One region of the Micromonospora sp. NPDC049645 genome, then DNA from elsewhere that is predicted to be linked to it. Evidence: riboswitches for the same ligand, from Rfam matches in the RefSeq annotation. Region 1 holds a riboswitch; each other region holds the start of a gene.
What was found. A riboswitch is a leader RNA that binds a small molecule or an ion and turns the genes downstream of it on or off. The one in region 1 is predicted to bind cyclic di-AMP.

Region 1 (3,268 bases):
CGTCGACCGAGCGCAGCGAGTAGTGCCAGCTCACGTAGGTCGGATCCTGGACGAGTTGCAGGGTCGTCGCCCAACTCGCCTCGGTGTCGTGGATGACGATGTATTCGATCTTCTGGCGTGCGGGCCGGTCGGAGAGGTCGTGGTTGCCGTAGTCCCCGTCGCCGAACGCCTCGTAGGGCGCCGGAATCCACTCGCAGGAGATGGTGCGCGGGCATTCCACCCCGTCCGGGCGGGCCAGGCGGCGCAGGCCCAGCCGGTCCAACCAGGAACGCTCGGGCCGCACCGCACGGGCCGGCAGGGTGATCCGTTGGCCGTCGTCGGTCACCCGGGACTCGCCCGCGCCGATGGTGGTGAAGACCTCGTCGGCGAAGGCCGCCGCGGCGTCGGCGCTGTCCGCGCCGGAGTAGCGGGCCACCGCGCCGTACCAGGCCGCCGGGTCGGTGTCGGCGCCGACCGGCGCGCCCAACTCCCGCTGGTACGCGCTCAGCAGCGCGGCACCGCCCCGGATGTTGACGCCCGCGTCGGTGCGCAACGCCTCGGGGGCCGCGCCGGTCAGCGAGGCGGCGGCGTCCATCGTCTGCAACGCGGCGGTGGAGGGCGCGGGAGTCTCGACCGGTCGGGGCGCGGGCGCCCGGGCGGGACGGGAGTCGTCACCGCGTGGGTCCTCGGCCTCGCCGTCGTGGTGGCCGCGCCCGGGTAGGGCGGCCACGTGCCGGGCGTCGGTCAGGTGCATCGGGCCGTAGCCGCCGCTGGTGCTCGGTGTGCCGGCGTTGCTGTCCCAGCGCGACTCCAGATAGGAGACGCCGAGCAGCACGGCGGGTGGTACGCCGTACTCGGTGGCCGCTGCGGCATACTGCTGTTGACGGTCGGTGGTGGGTGCGGCGGCGGCCGGGCCGACGGAGAGTGGCACCGTGGTCGCGGCGGCGACCACGGTGGCGGCGAGCAGTACGCGCCAGCCGGTCGACAGGGTTGGATGGTGCATCGAACCCCCTAGATTCTCGCGGAGTGAGGTCAGGTCACCATCGCGCCGCGCGGGAGTCCACGTCAATACCTTTCTATCTATCGAAGCGTGTGGAAAGATTTCTTCACACACGGTCGGTGACCTCACCCGATCGGTACGGAGTGTCACGGCCGCATGGGTTGCGGATCGGTAACAAGCGTCTCTACTCTGGTCATTCGTCGGCCCGACAGCAGCTCCGCCCAGCCCGGGCGGTAACGGACCGACACCGCCGAGTCGTTTCCGAGCGAACCGGGGACCCAGGTCCCTCGGGGTGAATCCGCAGCCACTTGCGGTAGGGCGCCGACTTCCCGCCCGAACCCGTCAGCTAACCCGGTAGGCGGTCAGGAAGAAGGAGTACGGAACCCCGGTGGCACTCCATGCCCCGCGGCCGTCGTCCGAGCGGTCGGCACCAGCCGGCCCGTCGTCGATCGTGCCGCGCCCACGCTGGTCCCGCTTCACCACCGCTCTCGCCGCGCTGGCCGGCGTCGCCGTCGTCCTGACCGGCAGCGCCACGGCGGCCCACGCCGACCCGTCCGTCGCGGAGATCGAGCGCCAGATCGACGCCGACTGGAACAAGCTCGAACCGATCATCGAACGGCACAACGCCACCCGCGCCGACCTGGCCGTGAAGCGCAAGCAGGCCGACGCGCTGGCCGCCCGGATCACTCCGCTGGAGCGCCAGGTCGACGCCGCGATGGACAAGGTCAGCGCCCTGGCCGTCCGCGCCTACAAGGGCGAGAACGTCTCGACCGTCAACGCGGTGCTCGGCAGCCGGTCGCCCAGCGAGGTGGTCGGCCAGCTGGAGATGCTCGACCGGTTCGCGCACAACCAGCAGAAGGACGTACGCGAGGTCGCCGACCTGCGCGACCAACTGGCCGCGCAGAAGGCACCGCTGGACGAGATGGTGGCCCAGCTGACCCGCACCGAAGCGCAGTTGGCGGCGAAGAAGAAGCAGATCAACGAAGAGATCGACCGCCTGCAGAAGCTGCGCCTCAAGGTGTACGGCAACGGCGGAGGCGGTCCGCTGCGCCCGGCGCCCTGCCCGGGTAGCTACCCCGGCGGCGCCGCGGGCACCGCGGTCAAGTTCGCCTGCGCGCAGATCGGCAAGCCCTACGTCTGGGGAGCCGAGGGCCCCAACTCGTACGACTGCTCCGGGCTGATGCTGGCCGCCTGGGCGAAGGCCGGCGTGTCGCTGCCGCACAACGCCGCCGCGCAGAGCCGGGTCACGAAGAACGTCAGCAGGAGCGACCTGCGCCCCGGCGACCTGGTCTTCTACTACAGCGACATCCACCACGTCGGCATGTACGTCGGCGGCGGCTGGGTGGTGCACGCCTCCCAGGCCGGTCAGCCGGTCAAGATGAAGAAGGTCGACGACGGCCCGATCCACAGCTACGGCCGCCCAGGCTGATCCCCGAGTGACCGGAGGGCCCGCCGCGATCATCGCGGCGGGCCCTCGTCGTCTGTCTGCCGTGCCTCAGCGGGTGCGGCCCTCGCCCCTGAGCGGGGGTGCGGCCCTCGGCCTCAGCGGGTGGGCCAGGTGCGCCAGTGCTGCCAGGCGCGGCTGGGCGTCGGCCCCCGCTGCCCCTGGTAGCGCGAGCCGTAGACCACCGAGCCGTACGGGTGCTCGGCCGGCGACGACAACCGGAAGATGCAGAGCTGACCGATCTTCATCCCCGGCCACAGGGTGATCGGCAGGTTCGCCACGTTCGAGAGTTCCAGCGTCACGTGACCGGAGAATCCCGGGTCGATGAAACCGGCGGTGGAGTGCGTGAGCAGCCCGAGCCGGCCCAGGGAACTCTTGCCCTCCAGCCGGCCGGCGAGCTGGTCACCCAGCGAGATGACCTCCAGCGTCGAGGCGAGCACGAACTCCCCCGGGTGCAGCACGAACGGCTCGCCATCGGGCACCTCGACCGCCGAGGTCAGGTCGTCCTGTTGCATGGCGGGGTCGATGTGGGTGTAGAGGTGGTTGTTGAAGACCCGGAACAGCCGGTCGAGTCGGACGTCGATGCTGGACGGTTGGACCAGGGTGGGCTCGAACGGTTCCAGGCCCAGCGTGCCGGCCTTGATCTCGGAGACCAGGTCGCGGTCGGAGAGCAGCATCGGACCACCATAGCCGCGTTGCGGAAACTGGCCGGATTCGGTGCCGGTGACCAGCGCGTCGAGGTCGCTGCTCGTACATTTGTTCGATAGAATGCCCACATGGCTTCCTGGTCCGAATTCGCCGCCGACGAGCCCCGACTCGCCGACGGGATTCGCGTTCTCCTCCAG
Region 2 (3,268 bases), on a different contig from region 1:
GACCCGGGTGCTGACCAGCCTCGCCGTCGTCGCGGCCCTGACGCTCGGCGCGGGCCCGGCAACGGCCGCGGCGCCCGCCCCGAGCGCGACCTCCACCCCGAGCGCGGTGCCTGCCTTCTTCGTTGCTGCCGGGCCGCTGGCGGCGTCCAGCCGGCACACCGGGGCGCAGGGCACCGCCCGGTCCGCCCCGGTGATCCCACCGGTCGCCGCCGAGCGGGCCGCCCCGGCACCATCGGTCGACGCGCCGGCGGCGCTCCCCGCCGACCAGGGCACCGTCGTGGCCGGCGTGTTGCCGGTCGGTGCGGTCGAGTCTGACCGGCTGCCCCTCGTCGACCCCGCGAGCAGTCAGGCACCCCGGGGTCCACCCGGGCGCTGAGCCACCGGGACGACCGTCCCGTCGCCGCGCCCTGTCGACCCACCCGCTCCGACCCCACCGACCCGTGGCCCGCCGTGGGCCCGCTGGCCGGTGCGGCCCATCGCACTGCTTTCCTTTCGAGGTGCCGACCATGGAGACCGTCGTCTTCTACCAGTTCGTTTCCGAGGTGCCGCAGGCCGCCGCCATCTGGTCCACCCTGATCCTGCTGACCCTGGGCCTGCTCACCGTGCTGGTGGCCCGTCCCGATCGGGACCGGCCCACGGACGACCCGCCCCCGAGTGCGCCCACCGCTCGGGAGGTGGCCGCGGCCGAGGCTGTCGACCTGCGCCGCTACGCCGAGGAAGTGGCCGTCGCCGCGGCCGGCGCGGCCACCACCGCCCGGCGGCGACGCGCCGCCTGGCTGACCGCTCAGGAGCGGATGGAACTGGCCTGGGCCGGCTACGACGAGGCGGACACCGCCGCGCGTCGGTTCGCGGGCGCGGGGGCGTTGCCCACCCCGCAGACCCCGCACACCCCTGCCGAGTACGCCGCCCGGGAGCGCTACCTGCACCGCGCCGCGATGGCCGCGTACTGGCGGGGCGACCTGACCATGGCGCAGCTCGGCGACGTGTTCGGCCACCGGCACGGCTGGGATCCCCGCCGACACCCGGTCGAGCAGGAGGTGCTGATCAGCCGGGTGATCCGGGATGCGCGGCTGGCCGACTACCAGGTGGCCGCGAGCCGTGAGCGGGCCGCCTGGCGCGACGCGGAGCTGGCCGCCGAGTCGGCTCGTATCCTCGCCGAGGAGGCGTACGCGGCGGCGGCCCGGCTGCGCCCGACTCCGGTGCCCGCCCGCCGGAAGGTGGCCGGCGCGTTGCGTCCCGCCGTCGTGGCACGGTGGCGCCCGGCCCGGGTGAGTTGAGCCCGATCCGTGATGTGAGGCCGGTCACGCCATTGCGAAATCGGACGTCCGGCGCGGGCGGCGTCATTGTTCCCGCGATTGCGGTCCCGTTCTCTGCGACCTGTCCGGTTGTCGCCCGCAGGCGTCACCGTAACCGGTTGTCCCATCGAGTCGCATCATCGGCAATACGCGCAGAAATTGTCGCGCCAATTGAGGTTTACGCAGGTGAACCTGGCTTGGCAGGGCGCACAGACACCAGTAGTGTCGTCCCGTCCGGTGCGGTAACCGATCGCAAGACGCGACGCCGCATCGACCCGCTTAATCGTGTTCAACGAACCGGGGACCCACCAGTAAGTCCGGGGTGAATCCGCGAGCCACGGCCCGCGGTAGGGCGATCTTCCCGCCCGAATCCGTCAGCTAACCCGGTAGGCGGCGTCGGAAGGAGTCCCATCCTCGTGCAGCACCTTTCCACCCCTCGGTTGTTCCTTCGCCTCCACGGCGTGGCGGTGCACCCGCTCATTCGTCGAGCGACGGTGAGCTGACCCCCCGGGTCATCGCCCTTCCCGCCCGGCCGCGCCGGGCGTTCCCCTGAGCGGTTCACCATCCGCGGACCACGGTCCGTGCGCTGGCGCCTGCCCGGATACCGGTCCGGCCCCGGTGTGCCGCTCTCCCCCCGATCCGTGGAGGACCCCGTGAAGCACACCCTGAAGCGTCAGCTCCGCCGCCTCGCCACCGAGCGCCCGTACCAGATCGTCGCCGCCTCCGCCGCGGCCCTCGCGATCGCCACCACCACCGGCGCCCTGCTCACCACAGCCGACGACGCCCCGGCCGGGCAGCGCACCGCGACCACGGTCGCCGAGATGCGCAGCGACGTCGCCGCCTCCCGCGGCGAGGTTCGGGACGCGTCCCCCTCGGCCAGCGCAGCGCCGACCACGGCCGCCCCGGCCACCACCGCCGCGTCGCCCGCCGCCAAGGCCAACCCGGACCTGACCCGCAAGCCGGAGCGACCGAAGCCGCCCGCGACCAAGGTGCTCGACTACGACTACGAGGCGCAGAACACCTACTACAACTGCGGACCGGCGGCCACCCGGAACGCGCTCAGCGCCGCCGGCATCGACCGCACCCAGGAGGAGCTCGGCGCCGAGCTGGGCACCACCGAGATGGGCACCAACTCGGCCGAGGACACCACCCGGGTGCTCAACGCCGAGGTGAAGGGTTCCCCGTACCAGACCCGGATGTTCCCCAGCGCGCCCAGCCCGGCGCAGATGGACCGGCTCCAGGCCGACGTCGTGGAGGCCATCACCGACGGCCGGGGCGTCGTGGCCAACGTCGTCGGGGACGCCACCGACACCGACGGCGGCTGGCACTCGTACGGCGGCGGGCACTACATCGCCGTCGTGGGCTACAAGGACAACGGTCGTACCGTGCGGATCGCCGACTCGGCGAACCCGGCCGACCCGTCGTACTGGATCACCACCATCGACCTGGCCAACTGGATCACCAGCCGGGGCTACTCCGCCTGACCCGGGCACGCTGACCGCCGCGGGCGCCGTCTCCCACGAGGAGCCGGCGCCCGCGGCGTCTTCGTCGACGAGTCAGGGCACCCACTCCACAGTGGATCTTCAAGTCCCGGGGCGGCGCGCAGGACGACTCTCGTACCCGGCCGTGAACCATGGGAGACTGCGGCCGTGGTGGAGAAATCGGGTGGTCACGGCGGCCGTAGGCCGGTCCTGTTGCTGCTGCACGGCATGGGGGCGACCGGTGACGTGTGGCTGCCCTGGGCGCCGCACCTCGAGCAGCACTGGCCCGGACGATGGCTGGCACCGGACCTCGCCGGCCACGGCTGGGCGCCACCGCTGCCGTCGTACTCGTTCGCGGGCCTCGCCGAGCGGATCGCGCAGGCCCTCGCCCCCGACGACCGGATCGTCGTGCTCGGGCACTCGCTGGGTGGGGTGGTGGGTCTGGCGCTGGCCGCCCGCGACGCCGGAACCCCGGTCGACGCCGTGGTCGGG
Region 3 (3,268 bases), 460 kb from region 1:
GGGCGGTGCGGCACGGTCGACGTCCGGGTGGACGACGGGCCGACCGCCGGCCAGCAGGTACGGACGCCGGTGCCCGACGGACCCGGCGCACCTCGGGTCGAGGTGGGCGACGAGGTCATCCTGGTCGAGCTGACCGATCCGACCGATCCGAGCGTCAGCAACTGGAACATCGCGGAGCACCAACGCGGCACCGAGATGATGTGGCTGGCGGTGGTCTTCGCGGCCGCGATCGTCGCGTTCGGCAGGTGGCGGGGACTGGCCGCGCTGGCCGGGCTGGCCGCCAGCTTCGCCATCCTGCTCACCTTCGTGCTGCCGGGCATCGGCGCCGGCCGGTCGCCGTTGCTGGTGGCGGTGGTCGGCGCGGCGCTGATCATGTTCGTGGTCCTCTATCTGACGCACGGGGTCAGCGCACAGACCTCGGTCGCGGTGCTCGGCACCCTGGGCAGCCTGGTGCTGACCGGCGTGCTCGCCACCATCGCCACGGCCGCGACCCACCTCACCGGCTTCGGCAGCGAGGAGGCGACCACCCTGTCGATGTTCCAGGGCGACGTGGACCTGCACGGTCTGCTGCTCGCCGGCATCATCATCGGATCCCTCGGGGTGCTCGACGACGTGACGGTCACCCAGGCGGCCACCGTCACCGAGCTGGCGAACGCCAACCCCGGGCTGACCCGGTTGCAGCTGTACCGTGCGGCCACCCGGGTCGGCCGCGCGCACATCGCCTCCACCGTCAACACCATCGTCCTGGCGTACGCGGGCGCGTCGCTCCCCCTGCTGCTCCTGCTCACCGCCGACGCCCGGCCGATCGGGCAGATCCTCACCAGTGAGTTCCTCGCCCAGGAGATCGTCCGCAGCGCGGTCGCCACCCTCGGTCTGATCGCCGCGGTGCCGCTGACCACCGGGCTGGCCGCGGTGGTCACCGCCGCCGGACGCGCCGGTGCGACACCGTCCGCCGACGCTGCCACGTCCCGGCCCCAGCCGGACCGCGCGGAGGCCCTGGCCGCCCTCAGCTCACCGCGTACGGGTGGCTCCGACGAGCCGATCCGGACGCGGACCGCACCCCCATCCGAGGTCACCGATCGGTGGCCGGAGTCGAACAGGAGCACGGATACGGCATGGTGACACTCCTCAGCGTGACCAGATCGGGCATCCACCCTGAGAACCACGTCACTGGTCACGCAACGCTATGGCGAAATGACGCTTTTGGTCGGCATCCAGGCGTAGCTCACCCGGTCGACTCTCGGGTAACCTCGCTGCCGGTCACCGATGAAGGCGCGAAGCGGCGCCTGCGGTGCCGCCGCCCAATCGCCAGCCGGCGAGCCGGGGACCCAGGTACGTGGGGTGAATCCGCGTCAGCGGTAGGGGCCGCTTCCGCCCCGAACCCGTCAGCTAACCCGGTCGGCGGTCGACGGAAGGGAACATTGTGACGGCACCCCTACGCCGCTGGTTGACACCCGTGGTGGCCGTGATCGCCGCACTGACCGTGCTCGCCGGGCCGCACCCGGCGCACGCCGCCCCGACGAACCCCACGCCGTCCGGGCACGAGGAGGACGGCGAGCCCAAGCTGCTCAACGACGTCATCGAGCAGGCCAACCGCGACTACTCCGCCGCAAAGTCCAAGTTGGACAAATCCAAGAAGCGGCAGGGTGAGCTGGCGGCCGAGGTCGACCGGGCCAACGCCGACCTGGCAGCGCTGGCCCCGCAGGTCGGGCAGATCGCCGCCCAGGCGTACCGGACCGGCCGGATCGGCGCGATCGCGATGCTGCTGGAGAGCGACGCCCCCGACTCGTTCGTCCAGCGCGCCGCGGTGCTCGACGAGATGAACATGGTCAACGAGAAGAAGCTCTCCGAGGTCAACGTGGTGAAGGCCCGCGCCGAGCAGGCCAAGCTGGCCCTCGACACGGAGGTTCGGGAGCAGCAGAAGCAGACCGCCCTGATGGCCAAGCGGAAGAGCGAGGCCGACAAGGCGCTCTCCCTGGTCGGTGGGAAGGGCTTCACCGGCGGCCTGGTGGACGCCACCTCCCCGGTCGCGAGGATCGGCCCGGGTCGCACGGCCGACGGGGACTGGAAGCCCCAGTCGTGCAGCGAGGACGACCCCACCACCTCCGGCTGCGTCACCCCTCGCACGCTGCACGCGTACAAGGAGGTCAAGCGGGCCGGCTTCAACCGGTTCGTGGGTTGCTACCGTTCCGGCGGGCCGTGGGAGCACCCGAAGGGCCGCGCCTGCGACTGGTCGCTACAGAAGAGCGGCTTCTCCCCGTGGCACAACGAGGACACCCGGACGTACGGCAACAACGTGGCCGCGTTCCTCATCCGTAACGCCGACCGGCTCGGCATCTACTACGTGATCTGGAACCGGCAGATCTGGTTCCCCGCCACCGGCTGGAGTTCGTACAGCGGGCCGTCGAACCACACCGACCACGTGCACATGTCGCTGCTCTGACCCGCACGATTCAAGTCGAGGGCCGTTCCGCGTCACGCGGAGCGGCCCTCGTCGTGTCAGACGGCGGCGGGCGCGGCCGGGTCCGTCGCTTCGGTCGGGCCGTCGAGCGTCGCGAAGCTCGCCGGCACGGCGGCCACCGGGCGCACCGCGCCGGCGGCGAGCCGGTACGACACACCCACCACCGCGCACCGCCCCCGCTCCACCTCCTCGGCGAGCACCGGGGATTGGCCGAGCAACGTCTCGACGGTCTGTGCGATGTGGACGTCGACGATCCCGTCGATGTCGTGCACGCCCTCGGCCTCGGCCCGGCGCAGGCTGGGCAGCACGGCGTCGACCACCGCACCCAGATGACCGCTCGGTGCGGTACCGGTCGCGGCGGCCTCGCGGGCGGCCTGCACGGCGCCGCACGAGTCGTGGCCGAGCACCACCACCAGCGGGGTGCCGAGCACGGTCACCGCGTACTCCACGCTGCCGAGCACCTCCGGGCCGGTGGTGTGCCCGGCCGTGCGGACCACGAACAGGTCACCGAGCCCGCGATCAAAGATGATCTCGGCGGCCAGGCGGGAGTCGGAGCAGCCGACGATCACCGCGAACGGGTGCTGCCCGTCGGCCACGGCGGCCCGGTGCCCGGCGTCCTGGTTGGGGTGGCGCGGGGCACCACCGACGAAGCGCTGGTTGCCGGCGAGCAGTTCGGCGTACGCCTGGGTCGGCTCGCGGAGCGCGGACGCCCGGTCGGCGGTCCGCTGCGAACCCGGCTGAGGGCCGGACTTTCCGGTAGCACTCATCCCGCACCTCGTCTCGACGCGTCTCGCCTGGTCAACCGGC

Region 2: linked by a shared signal. The riboswitch ahead of AB0J33_RS13520 (C39 family peptidase) and the one ahead of AB0J33_RS01215 (NlpC/P60 family protein) in region 1 are both predicted to bind cyclic di-AMP.
Region 3: linked by a shared signal. The riboswitch ahead of AB0J33_RS03400 (hypothetical protein) and the one ahead of AB0J33_RS01215 (NlpC/P60 family protein) in region 1 are both predicted to bind cyclic di-AMP.

Annotation. Positions count from the first base shown of each region.
Region 1 covers NZ_JBFAOI010000001.1:253,238-256,505, forward strand. Annotated here, with positions in the region: gene AB0J33_RS01210 (N-acetylmuramoyl-L-alanine amidase) at 1-982, opposite strand, end outside; cyclic di-AMP (ydaO/yuaA leader) riboswitch at 1,218-1,354, shown strand; gene AB0J33_RS01215 (NlpC/P60 family protein) at 1,368-2,408, shown strand; gene dcd (dCTP deaminase) at 2,522-3,100, opposite strand; gene AB0J33_RS01225 (pyridoxamine 5'-phosphate oxidase family protein) at 3,200-3,268, shown strand, end outside.
Region 2 covers NZ_JBFAOI010000004.1:437,556-440,823, forward strand. Annotated here, with positions in the region: gene AB0J33_RS13510 (hypothetical protein) at 1-376, shown strand, start outside; gene AB0J33_RS13515 (hypothetical protein) at 507-1,277, shown strand; cyclic di-AMP (ydaO/yuaA leader) riboswitch at 1,562-1,703, shown strand; gene AB0J33_RS13520 (C39 family peptidase) at 1,937-2,779, shown strand; gene AB0J33_RS13525 (alpha/beta fold hydrolase) at 2,945-3,268, shown strand, end outside.
Region 3 covers NZ_JBFAOI010000001.1:711,922-715,189, reverse strand. Annotated here, with positions in the region: gene AB0J33_RS03405 (YibE/F family protein) at 1-1,122, shown strand, start outside; cyclic di-AMP (ydaO/yuaA leader) riboswitch at 1,289-1,419, shown strand; gene AB0J33_RS03400 (hypothetical protein) at 1,424-2,443, shown strand; gene AB0J33_RS03395 (carbonic anhydrase) at 2,500-3,228, opposite strand.